DNA from 3 places in the Devosia ginsengisoli genome. Region 2 is predicted to be linked to each of the others. Evidence: predicted binding sites of a transcription regulator. Region 2 holds the regulator's gene; each other region holds the start of a gene.
What was found. Region 2 encodes PhoB, which activates phosphate uptake and scavenging genes when phosphate is short. Its sites were predicted from a motif close to TGTCATNNANCTGTCAT; they were not measured.
Positions count from the first base shown of each region.

Region 1 (7,087 bases), 180 kb from region 2:
ATTGCTTTTGCAACGCCTTAGAGCGCGCCGATGGACCAGAAGAAGGTTTCGCCCGAGCTGTCGTCGACGCCATCATTGTCGGTGATCACGAAGCCGTTGCCGGCAGCGTCGACCGCGAAGCTCTCGACCTTGTCGACCACATAGCCGTTATTGGCGGCAAGATCGGGCACCAGGTCACGCACCAGTTCCTTGGTCACGGTGGGCAATTCGCCGCCCAGTTCGGCCGGAACCAGCTCGCTTACCGGTACACGGTAGAGCGCCTTGAGAGCGGCCTTGCCCGCGATCTGGTTGTCGCGCTCGATGATATAGGCGTAGTCACCGTGCACGGTGATTTCGCTGAGGCCGACCCAGCCGCCTTCCGGCGCCGCTTCGAGCGGATAGCGCACCGCGCCCCATTCTTCGGTCTCGAGGTTGTAGGAAACGAGCTTCACGAAGCCCTTTTCGTCATCCTTCCATTCGCGCTGGATGGCGATCCACAGCGTGTCGCCGATCTTGGCCACGCCTTCCGAGCCCGACCGGGTTTCGCCGGCCAAGAGGGCCGCCGGATAGGCGATCTCGTCTTCGATCTCGCCATCGGCATTGACGTGGTAGAGCGCATGCGGGGTCAGCTTGGCCGTATCGCCTTCCGAAGCCAGCCAGAAGCCGCCTTCGCCGTCCAGCGTGATGCCTTCGAGGTCGAGCTTCTGCGCGGGAACGCCATTGCGGGTCACCACGGTCTTCTTGACGATGCGGGCCGGCTTGGCCGTTGCGTCGATCTCGTAGATATAGGCTTCGCTGAAGGCGCTATCGCTGACGGCATAGAGAATGCCCGGCTTTTCGGCATCGCCCACGGCGCCCGAAAGTGCGGCCCAGCCGATCGGCTTGCCGCCGGCATCGAGGTCCGACATGATCTGGGGATAGGCCGGCTCGCTTTCGCTGAGCTCGAAAATCATGACATGGGCGCCGGCCAGCCCGTCGGGGCTGAGATCGGTTTCATTGGCGGTCACGTAGAGATTGCGCGACGGAATGGCCAGCGCGCCCTCCGGGCCAAGGCCCGAGGGGACCGACTGCCAGTATTCCGGCACATCGCCGGTATCCTTGTAGATGGCGACCAGCGAGGAACGTTCCTGATTGACGAAAATGAACTTCGTCTCGCCGAACGTGCCGACTTCCATGCCTTCGGGCTCGACGCCCTTGGCGTCCGAACGGCCTTCGGGATAGTGGCCGAGTTGGGCGGCGATATATTCCATCGACGGGCCGCTCTCATAGAGCTCGGTGCCGTCCTTGTGGAAGATGGTGAAGCCGCGCGAACCGCCTTCATAGTCGCCTTCATTGGCGATGATAATACGGTTCTCATCGAGCCACTGCACGGCATCGGGCTCGCGCTTGCGGCCGGGCTGGCTCTCGGTGAAGCTCAGGCGACCGTCTTCGGTGGCATCGATCCCTTCGAGGTCGACACTGCCGGCGCTGAAATCATTGATGATTGCGCCGGTTTCGCCATTGAGAATGACAATGTGGTTGTTTTCCTGCAGCGTCACAGCCAGTTCGTTGAGGCTGTTGAAATCGGTATATTCCGGCTCGGCATCCTCACCGGCGAAATCGGCTACGCCGGCCAGTTCGGTGACGCGCATCGTACCGCAATCGACCGTGCCGTCGGCAACGTCGAAGAAGGTGATATTGCCGCTCGGCAGTTGCGGGATCACGCCGTCGTTGAGGTCTTCATTGCGCTGGTTTTCCATCGAGATGGCGATCAGCGAGGCGTCGGCATTCTTGGCGATGGCGTCGGGCTGCCCGCCCAGGTCGCAGGTGGTCTCGATGGTCTTGGTCGCGATGTCGATGACCGAGAGATAGCCGGTCGGAGCGGTGAAATCCTCGGTCGTGTCTGAGGTCACCAGCGCCTTGCCGCCGATGACGGTGACCGAGGTCGGGCCGCCATCGAGCGCCACGAAGCCTGCGGCCTTTGGTGCGGTCGGGTCGGTGATATCGACAAAGCCGATGCCACCCAGCAGGGCATTGGAATAGACCAGCGTCATGCCGTCTTCGGTGGCGGTGATGATCTCGGCCGAATTCTCGACGCCGGCTTCGGCATCGGGATTGTTCAGCGCCACCGGGAAGCTGGCGATGCGGTTGAAATATTCGGCGGCGGTAACCGAAGCCGTGGTAGCCAGCAATGCGGCGGTGATCGCGACCAGATGTCTTGGCTTAAGCATGATGGAGCCCCTGTTGGAATAGGCTCCGCATAGGGCCGCGGAAAGACAGCGCCGTGACACAACCATGACGGATCGGTGACAGGGCGGCGTTCTATACACCAGGCCCGCCAGACCCTATATTGCCAACGAGAACAAAATAAGATTCGTCAATCCCCGCGCTGCGTCTGCCGGCCCCGGCACGCGGCGATGGAAAGGCCCCTAATGCCCGGTGCACCCCACCCTATCGACCGCCCCTCTGCCGGGCCGATCACCAGCCAGTTCGGCCGGTCGCAATCGCCTGATTATCTCAGGGGCCTCAACGAGGAACAGCGCGAGGCCGTGCTGACCATTGACGGTCCGCTGCTGGTGCTAGCCGGCGCCGGTACGGGCAAGACGCGTGTGCTGACCACCCGTATCGCCCACATTCTCACCACCAAGCGCGCCTGGCCGTCGGAAATCCTGTCGGTGACCTTCACCAACAAGGCGGCCCGCGAGATGAAGGAGCGCATTGGCCACCTCGTCGGATCAGGCGTCGAGGGCATGCCGTGGCTCGGCACGTTCCACTCCATCGGCGCCCGCATCCTGCGCCGCCATGCCGAACTGGTGGGGCTGAAGTCGGACTTCACCATTCTCGATACGGACGATCAGATCCGCCTCATCAAGCAGCTTCTCGACGCCGAAAATATCGACGAAAAGCGCTGGCCGGCCCGCCAGTTCGCCGGGATGATGGACACGTGGAAGAACCGGGGCCTGCTGCCCAAGGACATTTCGCCGGCCGACAGTGGCAGCTACGCCAATGGCCGCGGCGCCAAGCTCTATGCCGACTATCAGGCCCGACTCAAGGTGCTCAACGCCGCCGATTTCGGTGACCTGCTGCTGGAAAACATCCGCCTGTTCCGGGAATACCCGGACGTGCTGGCCTATTACCACGGCAAGTTCAAATATATGCTTGTCGATGAATACCAGGACAGCAACACCGCCCAATATCTCTGGCTGCGGCTCCTTGCTCAGGGAAAACCCGCAAGCGAAGCCAATATCTGCGTCGTCGGCGATGACGACCAGTCCATCTATGGCTGGCGCGGCGCCGAGGTCGACAACATCCTGCGCTTCGAGAAGGATTTTCCCGGCGCCAAGGTCATCAAGCTGGAGCGCAATTATCGCTCCACCTCCAATATCCTCAAGGCCGCCTCGACCCTGATCGCCTTCAACGAAGGCCGGCTTGGCAAGACCCTGCAGACCGATGTGGGCGAACAGGGCGAGCCGCTTTCGGTCACCTCGCTGTGGGACAGCGAGGAAGAGGCCCGCACCATCGGCGACGAGATCGAGAACTATCAACGATCAGGCGAAGCCCTCAATTCCATGGCTATCCTGGTCCGCGCCTCCCACCAGATGCGCTCGTTTGAAGAGCGCTTCATTACGCTGGGGCTGAACTATCGCGTCATCGGCGGGCCACGCTTCTACGAGCGCAAGGAAATCCGCGACGCCATTGCCTATCTGCGGGTGGTCTCCAACCCATCCGACGGGCTGAGCTTCGAGCGCATCGTCAATGTGCCCAAGCGGGGCCTTGGCGATTCGACCGTGCAGATCATCTACAATGCCTCCCGCGCCGCCGAGGTCTCGCTGCTCGCGGCCACGCGCATGCTGCTCGAAACCGAAGAGCTCAAGCCCAAGCAGCGCTCCACCCTGCGCGAGCTGGTCGGCCAGTTCGACAACTGGTCGGCCCGTCTCAACGCCATGCCGCATTGGGAGCTGGCTGAGCAAATCCTCGACGAAAGCGGCTACACCGCCATGTGGCAGGCCGACAAATCCCCCGATTCCCCCGGTCGCCTGGAAAACCTCAAGGAACTCGTGCGCTCGATGGAAGAGTTCGAGACGCTGGGCGGCTTTCTGGAACACATCTCGCTGGTGATGGACCGTGACACGGCTGAGGCCGAGGACGCCGTGTCCATCATGACGCTGCATTCGGCCAAGGGGCTAGAATTCGACACGGTTTTCCTGCCCGGCTGGGAGGAAGGCCTGTTCCCCAGCCAGCGCACCATGGACGAAAGCGGCCGCGCCGGGCTCGAGGAGGAACGGCGCCTGGCCTATGTCGGCATCACCCGGGCCCGCAAGCGCGCCCGTCTCTCGGTCGCCCAGAACCGCCGCATCAACGGCCTCTGGCAATCGGCCATCCCGTCCCGCTTCCTCGATGAACTGCCGGCCGACGCCGTCGAGGTCAAGGATACCGGCTCGTCCTATGGCGGCTACGGCTATGGTGGCGGCGCCACCAGCCGCTTCAACAAGGCCGACCCGTTCGAAAGCGTCTACGAAACCCCCGGCTGGCAGCGCGCCCGCGCCCAGCAGGGCAATCGCAAGAGCGCCGGCCCCCTGACCATCGAAGGCGACCTCGTCGCCCGCTCGGTCGACCTGGGCAACGACCGCTCCGCCTTCGGCGTGGGCGAGCGGGTGTTTCATCTGAAATTCGGCTACGGCGCCATCATCGACATCGAGGGCAACAAGCTCAGCATCGAGTTCGAGAAAGCCGGTCGCAAGAAGGTGCTGGAGAGCTTTATCAAGAAGGCTTGAGGGGCTCCGGCTCCTCCCCATTCCCGATGTCACCCCGGCCTTGAGCCGGGGCCTATCCCGAGGTCGTTCCGCTGCCGCGAGGTGGACCGTTCGAAGCACTTCGCCGTTGAACAGCCATCTCAGATGGATCCCGGCTCAAGGCCGGGATGACACTGTGGTTGTGGCTGCTCCGTGGCTAAGGAAACCGCTTCCCAATCTCCGCCACATAAGCCTTCGCCAACCGCTCGAACGTCTCCACGTCCAGCGCGATCTCCTGGCCCACCGCGATGCCCGCCACGGCCTTCTCCGCCTTGTACTTGATCGTCTTGTTCTCCTTCAGCACCCCGTCATGCTCCATGATGGAAACGCTGAGCATCCGCACTTCGTTGAGCGGGTTGCCGTCCTTGCCTTCGGCGCCGCGCATGCGGTGCATGAAGTGGTGATCGAGGGCGAGGAGCATGGTGTTGAAATAGCCGGACGCAAAGCCGGCCAGCGCCGCTTCGGCCTTGGCATTGCCCTTTACCGCGGCTGCGAGCGCGGCATAGGCGGCGAGTTGCTCTTCCACCTTGGCGGCAGTCAGTTGCACATAGACTTCGTTATAGCTGGTGACGGCGAGCACGGCGAAAATCCCTTGGTTGCGGCCGGAAACCCGGCTCTCGATCCATGTCGGCCAGTCTGCCCGGACTTCGACATTTTTGGCCAAAGATTTCTGCGCCACTCTTTTGCGCGGACGCATGGCGGCTTATCTCTTGGCCCAGCACATCAGGAGACACCGCATGATCATCTCGACCACGCCCACGCTCGAAGGCCGCCCTGTCCGCGATTATCTCGGCATCGTCACCGGGGAGGTGATTGTCGGCGCCAATATCTTCAAGGACCTGTTCGCCGGCATCCGCGACATTGTCGGTGGCCGGGCCGGCGCCTATGAGGGCGCGCTGCGCGATGCCCGCCGGCAGGCCTATGAGGAACTGCGCTTCGAAGCCGAACGCATGGGCGCCGATGCCGTGGTCGGCGTCGATCTCGACTATGAAGTGGTCGGCCAGGGCGGTTCCATGCTGATGGTTTCGATCTCGGGGACTGCAGTGAAGCTCTAAAGCCCCACCCCGCCCAGTGGCTCGGTCTCGAACCGTTCGCCGAAGCCGGCGATCAGCGGCCGGGCCCGCGCGATGGTGGCCTGTACCTGGGGCAATTGCAGCGAGCCGGCATGGCTTTCCTTGCTGTCCCAGGCCTCGGTGATCCAGAGCCCATCCTCGCTATCAGGGTCGCGCGCGATGATGTAGCTCAGGCAGCCAGGCATGGCGCCGACATTCTCGAGCAGGATGGCCAGCAGCTCCTCGCGCTTGCCCGGTGCCGCCAGCATCTTCCCGATCAATCCGTACATCCCTGTCCTCCGCCGAATCTACACCACCCCGCCGATACGGGGATAAGTCAGATTGACCTCGCGGCGGACATGGCGCAACTAGGCGCCGAACAAAGGATTTTTCGCCATGGCCGTCGACCAGCTCTCTTCCATCCCGCTCACCAAGGACCAGGCCTATGCACTGGTCGATGCCGTGATGGAGCGGGACGACCTGGCATTGACCGCCTCGGCGCATGAGAATGAAGAGACCGGCGAATGGATTTTCGAGGCGACCTGCGACAGCCCGCCCGATGTTGATTCCTTTGTCGAACTGGCGCGGCAAACCCTTGGCGGCGCTGTGGAATTTTCGGTGGCGCCTGTCGATCCTGAGATCAACTGGGTGGCCAAGTCGCTGGAGGGCCTGGCCCCGGTCATCGCCGGGGGCTTCTATGTCTATGGCAGCCACGAGACCGGGCCGGTTCCCGGTGGGCTGACGCCGATGAAAATCGATGCGGCACAGGCCTTTGGCACCGGCCACCACGAAACCACAACCGGATGCCTCGAAGCCATCGACAAGGTGCTCAAGCGCCGCCGACCGCGCCATATGCTCGATGTCGGCACTGGCACCGGCGTCCTCGCCATCGCTTTGGCCAAGCGCACGCGGACCTCTGTCATCGCCAGCGATATCGACCCGGTTTCGGTGACCACCACGATCGACAATGCCGCCCAGAACGGGGTGGGCAAGCTGATCGTCGCGCTGGAGGCGACCGGCGTAAACCACTCCACGATCATAAGAAATGCGCCCTATGACTTGATCGTCGCCAATATCCTGGCTGGCCCGCTGGCCGCTTTGGCGCCTGCTATCGGGCGCATTGCCGGGCGCGGCGCCACGGTGATCCTGTCGGGCATTCTGGAGCATCAGGCGCGTGGCGTGATCAACGCCTATGCAAGGCAGGGCATGGTGCTGAACCAGAAATTGCAGCGCAAGGACTGGACCACGCTGATCCTCGAAATGCCGTAACGCGCAGGCCGAATA
Region 1 covers NZ_CP042304.1:1,826,039-1,833,125, forward strand. Annotated here, with positions in the region: gene FPZ08_RS09010 (esterase-like activity of phytase family protein) at 18-2,189, opposite strand; gene FPZ08_RS09015 (ATP-dependent helicase) at 2,391-4,733, shown strand; gene FPZ08_RS09020 (hypothetical protein) at 4,909-5,415, opposite strand; gene FPZ08_RS09025 (heavy metal-binding domain-containing protein) at 5,489-5,806, shown strand; gene FPZ08_RS09030 (putative quinol monooxygenase) at 5,803-6,093, opposite strand; gene FPZ08_RS09035 (50S ribosomal protein L11 methyltransferase) at 6,200-7,072, shown strand.
Region 1: FPZ08_RS09010 (esterase-like activity of phytase family protein) is a predicted target of PhoB. The motif match lies at 2,254-2,270, and genes of this name have one in related genera.

Region 2 (7,087 bases):
GTGATCGGCATCATCACGCCGTGGAATTTCCCGATTGCCATTCCGACCTGGAAGATCGCGCCGGCCCTGGCCTATGGCAATACAGTGGTGATCAAGCCGGCCGACCTGGTGCCGGGCTCGACCTGGGCGATTGTCGATATCCTGGTGCGTGCCGGCCTGCCCAAGGGCGTGCTGAACCTGGTGATGGGCCGTGGTTCGGTCGTCGGCCAGACCCTCTTGGAAAGCAAGGACGTCAACGCCATCAGTTTCACCGGCTCGGTGGGCACGGGCAAAAAGGTCGCGGCGGCTTCGATCGAGGTGGGCCGCAAGTTCCAGCTCGAAATGGGCGGCAAGAACCCGACCGTGGTGCTCGACGATGCCGACCTCAAGGTCGCGGTGGAAAGCGTGGCGCAGTCGGCCTTTTTCTCGACCGGGCAGCGCTGCACGGCTTCTTCGCGCGTGATCGTGACCGAAGGCATCCACGACAAGTTCGTCGAGGCTCTGGCCGAGCGGACGCGTAACCTGCGGGTGGGCGATGCTCTCGCCAAGGATACGGAAATCGGCCCGGTGGTGGACCCGAGCCAGCTCAAGCAGGACACCGACTATATCGCCATCGGCAAGGCCGAAGGGGCGAAGCTGGCGGCGGGTGGCGAGCTGGTGAAGGCTGCGACCGAGGGCTATTTCCTGCAGCCGACGCTGTTTACCGAGGCGACCAATTCCATGCGCATCAGCCGCGAGGAAATCTTCGGGCCGGTGGCATCGGTCATCCGGGTCAAGGATTATGACGAGGCGCTGGCGACGGCGAATGACACCGAATTCGGCCTCAGCGCCGGCATCGTCACCACGTCGCTCAAGTATGCGACACATTTCAAGCGCAATGCCGAAGCCGGCATGGTGATGGTCAATGTGCCGACGGCGGGTGTGGATTTCCACGTGCCATTCGGTGGGCGCAAGGGCTCGAGCTATGGTCCGCGCGAGCAGGGCAAGTATGCAGCCGAATTCTTCACCGTGGTGAAGACGGCTTACACTGCCGCTGGCTAGGGAATGATGGGGAGGGGGGGGCTATCGGTGGTCCCAAGGCTACCCCCTCCCTAGCTCTGCTACGGCCCTTTTGGGCCTAGCGACGCTACCAGCCATTCGGCCATAGGCCTCATGGCCTTCTTACCTAGGTTTGCTCCACTGGAGCAAACTTGCCTTCGGCCGGTGCGAAGCCCCTCAAGGGGGAGGGTGGGCAGGAGCCGATAGGCCGTTTGCGGGGATAAGTTTTTTCGGGGTGCCGAAAACGGACCGCATTCACCGCGAATTGGTTAGCGGACTGTTAACATCGAGCGCAGCAAGTGGCGAAAGCCGCGGGCTGTTGTTTGGCGTCTGACGCGCCTTCTGGTGGCTGGCGCAACGGAGAATTCTCCCTCATTGTGATCCGGTCGATGCCGCGCCTGCCGAAGCAGGCTTGGCCAGTCCGGACATTGGAGGCAAGAGAAGGCGTTATGGCTGAGCGAATGTCCGTGTTGGCGCCGTTCCGGCATGAAACCTTCCGGCTGCTGTGGCTGGCGACGCTGGTGTCCAACCTGGGCGGGCTGGTGCAGTCGGTGGGCGCCGGCTGGATGATGACCACGCTGACGGACTCGCACAACATGATCGCGCTGGTGCAGGCGTCGACCACACTGCCGATCATGGTGTTCTCGCTGGCCTCGGGCGCCCTGGCCGACAATTTCGACCGGCGCACCATCATGCTGATCGCGCAGGGCGGGATGATGGTGGTGTCGGTGGCGCTGGCTGTGCTGGCTTTTCTCGGCATGCTCAGCCCGTGGCTGCTGCTGGGTTTCACCTTCCTGATCGGCTGCGGCACGGCTTTGTTCAATCCATCATGGCAGGCCTCGATGGGCGATATCGTGCCGCGGCAGGAACTGGCCGGCGCGGTGACGCTCAATTCGATGGGCTTCAACATGATGCGCAGCGTCGGCCCGGCGGTGGGCGGGCTGATCGTGGCGCTGGCCGGGGCCGGGGCGGCCTTTACGGTCAATGCGATATCCTATGTGCCGCTGATCGTCGCGCTGGGGCGGTGGAAACCGGAGCGGCCGGCAAACCGGCTGCCGCGCGAAAATTTCGGCAGCGCCATGTGGGCCGGCATCCGCTATGTGTCGCTGTCGCCCAACCTGATGACGGTGTTGCTGCGCGCGTTCCTGTTCGGGTTCGGGGCGATTTCCGTGCTGGCGCTGCTGCCGTCGGTGGCGAGCGAATATGTGGGCGGCGGGGCGCTGGTCTATGGCACGCTGCTGGGCTGTTTCGGGCTGGGTGCGATCGGGGGCGCCTTCCTCAACGGGCAGGTGCGCGAGCGCTACAGCAATGAAGTGATCGTGCGGCTGGCCTGTGTGGGCTTTGCGGTGAGCTGCGCCCTGGTGGGGTTCAGCCGCGACCCGGTGCTGAGCCATTTCGCGCTGCTACCGGCCGGGGCCTGCTGGGTGCTGTCGCTGTCGCTGTTCAATGTGTCGATCCAGCTGTCATCGCCGCGCTGGGTGGTGGGGCGGGCGCTCTCGCTCTATCAGACGGCAACCTTTGGCGGCATGGCGGCGGGCAGCTGGATCTGGGGTCTTTCGGCCGATGCGGTGGGGCCAGGCTGGGCGCTGACGCTGGCCGGATGGGTATTGCTGGTCTGTGCGCTGGTGGGCTTCCGGCTGCCGCTGCCACAGTTCAATGCGCGCGACCTCAACCCGCTCGGTACGTTCAACGAGCCGATCCTCAGGCTGGACCTGCGGCCGCGCAGCGGGCCGATCCTGGCGATGATCGACTATGTGATCGCCCAGGAGGACATTCCGCAATTCCTGGCGCTGATGGCCGAGCGGCGGCAAATCCGCATTCGGGACGGGGCGCGGCAATGGGCGCTGCTGCGCGACCTGGAGCATCCGGAGACCTGGACCGAATCCTACCATGTGCCGACCTGGATCGATTACCTGCGGCACAATCTGCGGCGGACCAAGGCGGATTCGGAAAATACCGAACTGATCCGGGCGCTGCATCGGGGTGAGGGACTGCCGAAAGTGCGACGGATGATCGAGCGGCAGACCGTGCCGCTGCGGGATGATACGCCGCTAAGGGAAGGGCCGGAGGTTTAGGGAGACTTAGATAACCGACGAACGCATGAGGCCGCCTACCCTCTCCCCTCGTGGGAGAGGGTGGAAATCCGCGTTCAGCGGATTTCCGGGTGAGGGGGCTGCGCCATCCCATGCTTCCAGGGGCGTTGATGACTCAAAGCCCCCTCATCCGCCCTTCGGGCACCTTCTCCCACAAGGGGAGAAGGGAAACGCCCCAAGCCTTAGCGATTCAAGTAAAGACTCCTCCGCGAAAGCGGGGATCCATCTTGAGAGATTTCCACCATCGCAGAGCGCTGAAAGATTTCGGGATGGGCCCCGGCTCAAGGCCGGGGTGACACCGTGGGTGTGGCTGCTTTCGTGGTACTCAGGCGACTTGCGCGAAACGCTCGTCAAACGCATATCCCGCGCCGCGGACGGTGCGGATGGGGTCGGTTTCGCGGCCGCGGTTGATGGCGCGGCGGAGGCGGCCGATATGGACGTCGACGGTGCGCTCGTCGACATAGACGTCATTGCCCCAGACGCCATCGAGCAGTTGCTCGCGGGAATAGACGCGGCCGGGATGGCGCATCAGGTATTCGAGCAGGCGGTATTCGGTGGGGCCGAGATGCACGTCGCGGTTGGCGCGGCGCACGCGGTGGGTGGTGCGGTCGAGCTCGAGGTCGCCGACCTTGAGGGCGGCGGTGACGAGGTTGGGATTGGCGCGGCGCAGCAGAGCGTGGATGCGGGCGACCAGTTCGGGGACCGAGAAGGGTTTGACGACATAGTCGTCGGCGCCGGTGGCGAGGCCCCGGACGCGCTCTTCTTCCTCGCCGCGGGCGGTGAGCATGATGATCGGCACGCGGGCGGTTTCCTCGCGGGCGCGGAGGCGCCGGCAGAGTTCGATGCCGGAAATTTCGGGCAGCATCCAATCGAGCAGGATCAGGTCGGGCAGCTTTTCCTGGATGGCGTGCTGGGCCTCGTCGCCGGATTCGGCGGTGACGACGCGGAAGCCCTCGGCTTCGAGATTGTAGCGCAGCAGGATGGCGATATCGCCTTCGTCTTCGACCACGAGAATGGTGGCAGGCATGGGGGTGGCTCCCACGTTGATGTTCAGCACCGGGCTGCGGTGCTCTTGGCCCCACCCCCTCCCAACCTCCCCCTTCAAGGGGGAGGTGCAGTGCGGTGGGTGTGGCTCAGATCAGGCCTTGATCTGGGTGCGCTGGAGTTCCTGGACGTCGGCGGTGAGTTGCTTGCCGGTCTGCAGGTAGTAGGCGCGCTCGGCGATGTTGGTGGCGTGGTCGCCGATGCGTTCGAGGTTCTTGGCGCAGAACAGCAGATGGGTGCAGGGCGTGATGTTGCGCGGGTCTTCCATCATGTAGGTGAGCAGTTCGCGGAACAGCGAGGTATGCATGGCATCGACTTCGTCATCGCGATTGCAGACTTCGATGGCGCGGGCGGAATCGCGGTTGGAATAGGCGTCCAGCGCTTCCTTGATCTGGCGCAGTACCAGGGCCGTCATGTTCTTGACGCCGTTATAGAAGGTGGGCTGCAGGTTCATGCCTTCGAGCTTGAGCGAGCGGCGGGCCAGTTGCTTGGCCATGTCGCCGACGCGCTCGAGATCGGAGGCGACGTGGATGGAGGTGATGATGGCGCGCAGGTCGGAGGCCATTGGCTGGCGGCGGGCGATCATGGAGACGGCCATGTCGTCGATGCGGCGCTGCATGTCGTCGATGCGCTGGTCGGCGATGATGGTGAGATCGGCCAGTTCGCGGTCAAGCTTGAGCAGGGCCTTGGTGCCGTTTTCGATGGCGACTTCGACCTGGCCACCCATTTCGGCAATCAACTGGGCAAGGCCGGTCAGCTCGTCGGAATAGGCGGTAACGATGTGTTCGGTGCCGGTGGGCATGGTGAAATCCTCTTCAAACCGCAGGCGGATCAGCCGATGCGGCCCATGATATAGTCCTGGGTCTGCTTGTTGACCGGGTTGGTGAAGATGTCTTCGGTGACGCCTTCCTCGATCAGGTTGCCCAGGTGGAAGAAGGCCGTTTTCTGCGAAACGCGGGCGGCCTGCTGCATCGAGTGGGTGACGATGACGATGGTGTAGTTCTCGCGCAACTCATCGATCAGTTCCTCGATGATGGCGGTGGCGATGGGGTCCAGCGCCGAGCAGGGCTCGTCCATCAGGATGACTTCGGGGCCGACGGCAATGGCGCGGGCGATGCAGAGGCGCTGCTGCTGGCCGCCGGAGAGGCCCGTGCCGGGCTCGTTGAGGCGATCCTTGACCTCCTCGAAGAGGCCCGCCTTGCGCAGCGAGGAGACGACGATCTCGTCCATGTCGGCCTTGTTGCGGGCCAGGCCGTGGATGCGAGGGCCATAGGCGACGTTTTCATAGATCGACTTGGGGAAGGGATTGGGCTTCTGGAACACCATGCCGATGCGGGCGCGCAGCTCGACTACGTCGAGGGAGGGATCGTAGATATCCTCGCCGTCGAGCTTGATCGTGCCGCCGACCTTGGCGCCCTCGATCGTGTCGTTCATGCGGTTGATGCAGCGCAGGAAGGTGGATTTGCCGCAGCCCGAAGGTCCGATGAAGGAGGTGACGGCGCGGTCGGGAATGTCGATCGAAATGCCGTGCAAGGCCTGCTTGGCGCCGTAGTGGACGGTGACGTCGCGGGCGGTAAGCCGGATCGGGCGTTCGAGCATGTCGGTCGGGTTCATGGCTGATTTCACTGATTGCTGGGTCATCTTAACCTTGCCGGCGACCATATCCATTTGACTCATCCTTGTCGTTCGCTAGGCGCGCTTTTCGAGGCGCGAGCGCAGGTAGATGGCGACGCCGTTGAGCAGGATCATCACAGCAAGCAGGACCATGATGGCGGCGGCGGTGCGCGGTTCGAAGAAATTGCGGTTTTCATTGCCCTGCCAGAGATAGATCTGGACGGGCAAAGCGGTGGCCTGATCGAGCGGGGTCAGGGGGACCGAGGCGACGAAGGCCTTCATGCCGATGAGCAGCAGCGGCGCGGTTTCGCCCAGGGCCTGCGCCACGCCAATGATCGTGGCGGTGAGGATGGAGGGGAAGGTTACCGGCAGGACGTGGTGGAACACCATCTGGGTGCGCGAGGCGCCCATGCCCAGCGCGGCCTGGCGGAGAGCGGGGGAAACGCCCTGCAAGGCACCGCGGGTAGCGATGATGATGGTGGGCAGGGTCATCAGGGTCAGCACCAGGCCGCCGACGATGGGGGCGGAAATGGGCAGGTGCATGTAGTTGATGAAGACGGCGGCGCCGAGCAGGCCGAAGACGATGGAGGGCACGGCGGCGAGATTGTTGATATTGACCTCGATGAGATCGGTCCAGCGCGAGCGGGGTGCGAATTCCTCGAGATAGACGGCCGCGGCCACGCCGATCGGCACGGCGAGGATGATAACGATCAGCATCATCCAGATAGTGCCGACAAAGGCGCCGAGCAGGCCTGCCGAAGCGGGGGCAGCGCGGCTGTCGACATTGGTGAAGATGGACCAGGCGAAGCCGTTGGAGATGGTGCCGTTGTCGACGAATTGATCGATGAGGGCGCGGGCCGGGGCCGAAAGCTGCTGCTGGGCATCGCCGAGCGAGCGGTCGATATTGCCCTTGATCCAGTTGGCGGCATTGGCCGAGGCGAGTACGTCGACCTCGACGGTCTGGCCGAGCAGGGACGGGTCGGCGACGAACATTTCACGGATATCGTGGCGGGCGTCGGTTTCGGCGATGGAGAGGATCTGGCGGCTGTCGATCTCGAAATCGGCGGGCGCGGCGGCCCGAAGCGAGGCTTCGACCACCTTGTTCCAGTTCAGCAAGGCGACGTCGCGCTGCCATTTGAGGCTGGCGGCGGTGTATTCGGCCTGGGAGGCGAAGGCGTCGCGAACCGGGGCTGGATCGACCTTGACCACTTCGGGGTCGAAATTGACCGCAAGATGCAGGTTGGACTGGGTGAAGGCGGGGACACCCTTGCGCACCACATCGACGAAGAGCAGGGCGACAAAGCCCAGAGCCAGCACGA
Region 2 covers NZ_CP042304.1:2,002,582-2,009,668, reverse strand. Annotated here, with positions in the region: gene FPZ08_RS09825 (aldehyde dehydrogenase family protein) at 1-1,020, shown strand, start outside; gene FPZ08_RS09820 (MFS transporter) at 1,467-3,092, shown strand; gene phoB (phosphate regulon transcriptional regulator PhoB) at 3,436-4,137, opposite strand; gene phoU (phosphate signaling complex protein PhoU) at 4,249-4,956, opposite strand; gene pstB (phosphate ABC transporter ATP-binding protein PstB) at 4,986-5,768, opposite strand; gene pstA (phosphate ABC transporter permease PstA) at 5,844-7,087, opposite strand, start outside.

Region 3 (7,087 bases), 200 kb from region 2:
TTCGGCGCCTTGAGGCGCTGCACCACCGAAGTGAGGAAATTGCCCTTGCCGCGGAAATCCCAGCCATGGTCGGAGGTCGCCTGTGCCGGATCATCAGGCACCAGCGTCACCTGTTGCGGGTTCACCTGATCGATCAGGGTGAAAAAGTCCTCGCTGGGATAGCCTTCGATATTGAATTCGGCTGCCGGATATTCGGACCGCAGCAATGTGGCGAGATCGAATACGTCACCGCGCCTTATATGCCGCTCATCGGGCCGCGGATGCACGGTGACGCCGCTGGCGCCGGCATCGAGCACCACCCGCGCCAGACCGACCACACTCGGCCATGGCAGGTCGCGCCGATTGCGGAGTTGCGCGATGGCATTGAGATTGACGGAAAGAAGGGTCATGGGCCGGCCTGCACGAAATTTCGTGCAGGCTTACACCATGGCGGGGCGCCTGCCCAATCGAACCTTGTGATAGGTCCGATCAGGCTGGTCGATCACATGCCCTGCTGGCCGCGCGAGATGGCCGCGAGGCCGGTGCGCACCACTTCCACCAGTCCGAGCGGCTGCATCAGCCCGATGAAGCTGTCGATCTTGCCCGGCTTGCCGGTGACTTCGAAGACGAAGCTCTCGACCGTGGCATCGACGATCTGGGCGCGGAAGGCGTCAGCCAGCCGCAGGGTCTCGGCGCGATGCTCGCCCGAGCCAGCCACCTTGATCAGGGCCAGCTCGCGCTCCAGCGAAGCGCCTTCCGTGGTCAGGTCATGCACCTTGTGCACGGGCACGAGGCGCTCGAGCTGCAGCTTGATCTGCACCAGCGTACGCGGCGTGGCGGTGACGACGACAGTGATGCGACTAAGTCGACGGCCGTGTTCGGTCTCACTGACGGTGAGGCTTTCGATATTGTAGCCGCGGGCCGAGAACAGGCCCACGACGCGGGCCAGGATGCCCGGCTCGTTATCGACCAGCACCGAGAGCGTATGCCGCTCGATGTCCTGGGTTTCCTTGGTGATGAAATAGGCCGAGCCGGTCGGCTGCAGATGTGCGTTCATGTGCGTTTCTCCTCTGCAGCGCCCTAGACGAGCGCCCGTCCCTTCTCGTCGATGATGTCGCCGATATTGGCGGTGTCGGGCAGGATGATTTCGTTATGCGGCTTGCCCGACGGAATCATCGGCAGGCAGTTCTCGTCTTTCTCGACCAGCACGTCGAACAGCACCGGGCCGTCATAGTCGAGCATTTCGGCAATGGCGGCGTCGAGTTCAGTCGGGTTGTCGCACCGGATACCCTTGCCGCCATAGGCCTCGGCCAGCTTGACGAAATCGGGCAGAGATTCCGAATAGGAATGCGCATAGCGCGACCCATGCAGCAGGTCCTGCCACTGGCGAACCATGCCCATGCGCTCATTGTTGAGGATGAAGATCTTGATCGGCAGGCGATACTGCACCGCCGTCGAGAGTTCCTGCATCGTCATCTGCACCGAGGCTTCCCCGGCAATGTCGATCACCAGCGCGTCGGGATGGGCAACCTGCACGCCGACCGCGGCCGGCAGGCCATAGCCCATCGTGCCCAGGCCACCCGAAGTCATCCAGTGGTTCGGCTTGTCGAAGTGGAAATGCTGGGCGGCCCACATCTGGTGCTGGCCGACCTCGGTGGTGATGAACACTTCCTTGCTCTGCTGCTTCGTCGCCTCGTAGAGGCGCTGAATGGCATATTGCGGCTTGATGACCGTGTCGGAATTCTTGAAATTGAACGAGCCGACATCGCGCCATTTCTGGATCTGCTTCCACCACGGCGCGATGGCCTCGCTGCGAGGCTGGTTGGTCTTGCTGCGCCAGACGCGGACCATTTCGGACAGCACGCGCTCGCAATCGCCGATGATCGGCAGGTCGACATGCACGACCTTGTTGATCGAGCTGGGGTCGATATCGACATGGATCTTGCGGCTGTTGGGCGAAAAGGCATCGACCCTTCCGGTGATACGGTCATCGAACCGCGCGCCGATATTGATCATCACGTCGCAATCATGCATCGCCAGGTTCGCTTCGTAGCTACCATGCATGCCCAGCATGCCCAGCCATTGCGGATTGGACGCGGGGAAGGCGCCCAGCCCCATCAGCGTCGAGGTCACCGGAAAGCCGGTGAGTTCGGCGAGTTCGCGCAACTGCTCGGAAGCCTGCGGCCCGGCATTGATGACGCCGCCGCCGGTATAGAAGACCGGCCGCTCGGCCCTGAGCATGAGATCGACCGCCGCCTCGATGGCAGCCGCATCGCCATCCATCTGCGGGCGGTAGCTCTGGTGGCGCAGGGTATCGAGATCGGGCTTGTAATAGTCGCCCAGCGCAAACTGGATATCCTTGGGAATGTCGATGACCACCGGACCAGGGCGGCCGGTCGTGGCGATGAGGAAGGCCTCATGCATGATGCGCGGCAGGTCTTCGACCCGCTTCACCAGGTAATTATACTTGGTGCAGCTGCGGGTAATACCGACCGTGTCGCATTCCTGGAAGCCGTCGGTACCGATCAGCGTCGTCGGCACCTGCGCGGTGATGCAGACCATGGGGATGGAATCCATCAGCGCATCGGTGAGGCCGGTGACCGCATTGGTGGCGCCGGGACCGGAGGTGACCAGCACGACGCCGGGCTTGCCGGTGGAGCGCGCATAGCCTTCGGCCATGTGGGTCGCGCCCTGCTCGTGCCGCACCAGGATATGCTGGACCACATCCTGCTGGAACATCGCGTCATAGATCGGCAGGGCCGCGCCACCCGGATAGCCGAAGATATGTTCGACTCCCTGGTCGGCGAGCGCCTGGATCACCATTTCCGCGCCGGTCATTTTTTCGGCCATCGTCAATTCCTTCCTAAAGTCCGGCCCAGTCTCGTAGCGGCGAAAACCGGGCACATAAAAAAGGCCCCATCGGGACCTGTTTTCAGCGCACCAGCTATCGCGCGGGGTTTTACCCCACGTTGCCGATGCGCCTACCTACTACGAGAATGAGTGCCCGCACGGGACCTCTCCATGAAACTTGCGGTCGCATTGATAGGTGCAATGCCGCGAAGGTGTCAATGGGCCTGCCGCAGATTGTCGGGCCACCATGCCCGTCTGAACCAAAAACCGTGGAGGAGCATTCCGTCTGTGCGCAAAACAGGTGGCCATTGGTTCAGACAATGCTATTGGCGCGGGATACGGTTTTATGACGGTTTGATGACAGATGGCCAAGAGCGTCCTCGACAAGGATCTGCAGCGGGTTTCCGGGCTGGAAGACGCCACTCAGGACCTGGCCCGCGCGCTGGCGGCGCCCGGCATTGCGCTGGTCTTCCTGCTGCTCGCGGCGGTCTGGGCCAGCTACGCCGTCACCGACGGCCCCATGAGCTATCTCGTGGTCATCGCCGCGGCCATTGCCGGCTATATGGCGCTCAATGTCGGCGCCAATGACGTCGCCAACAATATGGGTCCGGCGGTCGGCTCCAAGGCCCTCACCATGGGCGGCGCGCTGCTGATCGCCGCCATATTCGAGGCGGCCGGAGCGCTGCTGGCCGGCGGCGACGTGGTCAATACCGTGGCGCGCGACCTGCTGATCGGCGATGCCATTCCGCCCGGTCAGTTCGTATTGCTGATGATGGCGGCCCTGCTGGCCTCGGCACTCTGGGTCAATCTCGCGACCTATATCGGCGCCCCAGTCTCCACCACCCATGCCGTGGTTGGCGGCGTCGTCGGCGCCGGCGTGGCCGCGTCGGGCGTGGGCAGCGTGGCCTGGCCGGTCATCGGCACCATCGCGGCGAGCTGGGTCATTTCACCCGTGCTGGGCGGCCTCTTCGCGGCGCTGTTGCTGCTGCTGATCAAGCACACCATTACCGACCGCATCGACAAGGTGTCCGCCGCGCGCATCTGGGTGCCGATCATCGTGGCCGGCATGACCGGCATCTTTGCCATGTATATCGCGACCAAGGGCCTGAGCCGGATCTGGGCGCCGGACCTGCCCGTCGTTCTGGCGCTGGGCATCGTCTGTGCCGCATTGGGCTGGATCGGCGCCATGCCGCTGGTTCGTTTCCAATCCATCGGCATGGAAAACCGCAAGAAGCATGTATCGACCCTGTTCCGCCTGCCGCTGGTGGTTGCGGCGGCTTTGCTGTCCTTCGCCCATGGCGCCAACGATGTCGCCAATGCCATCGGCCCCTTCGCGGCCATCGTCACCACATTGCAGTCCGGGCAGATGGAATCCTCGGGCCTGGCCCTGCCCTTCTGGGTGCTGGCTATCGGCGCCATCGGCATTTCGCTGGGCCTGGCGCTGTTCGGCCCCCGGCTGATCCGCACCGTGGGCGAGCAGATCACCAAGCTCAACGAAATCCGGGCCTATTGCGTGGCGCTGTCGGCAGCGGTGACGGTGCTCGTGGCCTCGGCTTTGGGCCTGCCGGTCTCATCGACCCATATCGCAGTGGGTGGCATTTTCGGTGTCGGCTTCCTGCGTGAATATTATTCCCGCCGCGATCTCGATTTCGCGGCCGTTCCCATCCATGCCAAGCATGTCGATCCGGCCGCGCTCAATGCCACGCCCGAAGACGCCCTGTCGCGGGAACGCAAGAGCGAGCGACGCAAGCTGGTGCGCCGGCAGCATGTGACGGGTATCGCCGCGGCCTGGATCATCACCGTGCCGGCCTCGGCCGTTCTGGCCGCCATACTGTTCTGGATACTCGATCTGGTGATCGGCTAGGCCGCCGGCGGAACGGCGCCCTGCGATTCCCGGCGCAACTGGATTTGCAGCTTCACCGCCAGGCGCGACAAGGCGCTGTCATTGAGCAGCCGCCGCGCTTCGGGCAGCACGGCCCAATGGCGCAGGCGCTGGTCCATTTCCTTCCAGGTGTCGAGCTGGGTTTCCACGCGCAGCGGATAGAGATCGACATCGACCAGGCTCGACCCATCGACGCTGGCGCTCGAGCGATAGCTGCCGACCGGCTCGGTGCCGATCTGCCCGTTGACCCCGGCCTCTTCGAGAGCTTCCAGCGCCGCGCTCTCCCAGGGCGTCATGCCCGGTTCGATATCGCCCTTGGGGAAAATCCAGCGGCCGGTGCGCCGCGAGGTGATCAGCAGGAAGACCACGCGCCCCTCCACGACCGAATAGGGCAGCGCGCCGGACTGCCGCTGCCCGGGCATGGTTTCTACCTTCGGACTCCAGTGGCTCAGGAATTCGCGCAGCATGGCACTCTCCATCGGATCGACGGCCGGACAGTCGCATGACACCGCTGCTTCTGTCGATGCTGAGATCAGCAAAAAGGGCCCCGCAGGGCCCTTCGAAAACGCGATGCCGCTGTTTACTGCAGCAGGGTCAGGTTGGTCGCCGAAACCTTGCCGTCGCGGCCGGTTTCGAGCTCATAGGTCACCTTGTCGCCCTCATAAAGCCCCTGCAGGCCTGACCGCTGGACGGCTGAGATATGGACGAATACGTCCTTCTCGCCATTCTCGGGCGAGATGAACCCGTAACCCTTGGTGGTGTTGAAGAATTTGACGGTACCAGTGATGGTATCCATGGAACTTGTCCTCGCGAGTGGACGCCGCCGGGGGCGGCTAAGGGTTGAAAACGGGCCATTGTGGCCCGGCCTAAACGATTCACAGATCAGGAGGTAGCCAAGGTCCCGGCCTCCGCCGGTCGATCAGATAGCGCTGCAAGATGTCGTCACGTGTCGGCTGTCTGTCAGAAATTCAAGGCGTTTCACTGGTCGATGAAAAGCCCCCGATCCAGGAGGGACTCCGGATCGAGGGCCCTGGCGCCCTAGGGCGCGTGCAGCATGGGGCGATGCTGCAACTTCTGTCAGCCACGCGGGCAGGTGTCGCGATAGCGGCTGCCGTCGTTGCGTTCGTAGATGCAGATATTGTTGCTGCCGGACACACGGCCGAGCACATTACCTGCCGCTGCGCCGGCCACTGCGCCGACACCGGCACCGACCAGCGTACCAACCGCGCTGCCGCCCGTAACGCCAGCGCCCACCACGGCGCCGCCAAGGCCGCCAACGACAGCCCCCTGTTGAGTAGTGGTGCAAGCGGCAAGCGACAGGCAGGTTGCGGCGATGATCAGGAATTTGTGCATGGGAAACCCTCCAAAAACTATCGAGGGCAAGAATGCGGCACACCGGCATTTGGTTCCGGCTACATTTTAACTAATTGCGATCGGGTCCATTCCAGGCCAGCCCAACCAGCACAATGGCGAGCCAGCCGCCGATCATGCCGAGCCCGCCCAGCGGCGCCGCGCCGGGGAACAGACTGTGCCCCAGCCATTCGCGCATGCCGAGATCGCCGGCAAAAATAATGGTGCCCATCGCCAGCAATGTCGCGGCAATGGCCGGCAGGCGACCGCGTCCCGCCAGCCCCAGGGCCAGCAGCGCCGGACCATGCGCCAGGCCGATGGCGGCAATGGCCCCCAGGTTCCGCGAATCGCCATGCGAGGCCCCCGCCGCGGCCGCTACGCCCATTGCGCCGATGAGCCCCGATAGGGCCAGGGTCAGGCGCCGCATCACCTCATGTCGTCCGCTCATTCCGGGTCTCTCCATGTGCCCCCCCCTTCCGCTACCGGGCGGTTTCCTCTAGAGCAATCCCTCGCGAGTAGGACTTTCCAGATGAGTGAACCAGCCACGGTTGCGTCCGGCGCAGCCGCCACCAGCCTTTCCATGTCAGCCAGTTGGGGCGACGAATTGCGCGCCACCTTCGCGCTGGCATGGCCGCTGGTCATCGCACAACTGGCGCAGAATGCGTTGACGGCAACCGACGTCATCATGCTGGGCTGGCTCGGCCCGACCCATCTCGCCGCCGGCACGCTGGCGACCACTTTCCTCATGCCCTTCCTGGTCTGCGGCGTCGGCATTGTCGGCGCCGTGGCGCCCCTGGTGGCGCAGGCGCGCGGCGCCCGTGACATCAAGGCGGTCCGCCGCGTCGTGCGGCAGGGCATGTGGGCGGCCATTCTGCTGGCCGTGCTGTTCACGCCCATCCTGCTGCAGATCCGCCCCATCTATGCCGCGCTCGGACAGGACCCCACCATCACGCTGATGGCCGAGGAATATATCCAGGTGGGCGTGTGGATGCTGTTTCCCGCGCTCACCATCATCGCGCTCCGCTC
Region 3 covers NZ_CP042304.1:1,803,098-1,810,184, forward strand. Annotated here, with positions in the region: gene FPZ08_RS08875 (pyridoxine 5'-phosphate synthase) at 1-389, opposite strand, end outside; gene ilvN (acetolactate synthase small subunit) at 482-1,036, opposite strand; gene FPZ08_RS08885 (acetolactate synthase 3 large subunit) at 1,060-2,829, opposite strand; gene FPZ08_RS08890 (inorganic phosphate transporter) at 3,194-4,693, shown strand; gene FPZ08_RS08895 (NUDIX hydrolase) at 4,690-5,178, opposite strand; gene FPZ08_RS08900 (cold-shock protein) at 5,292-5,507, opposite strand; gene FPZ08_RS08905 (hypothetical protein) at 5,789-6,064, opposite strand; gene FPZ08_RS08910 (DUF423 domain-containing protein) at 6,135-6,509, opposite strand; gene FPZ08_RS08915 (MATE family efflux transporter) at 6,591-7,087, shown strand, end outside.
Region 3: FPZ08_RS08890 (inorganic phosphate transporter) is a predicted target of PhoB. The motif match lies at 3,176-3,192, and genes of this name have one in related genera.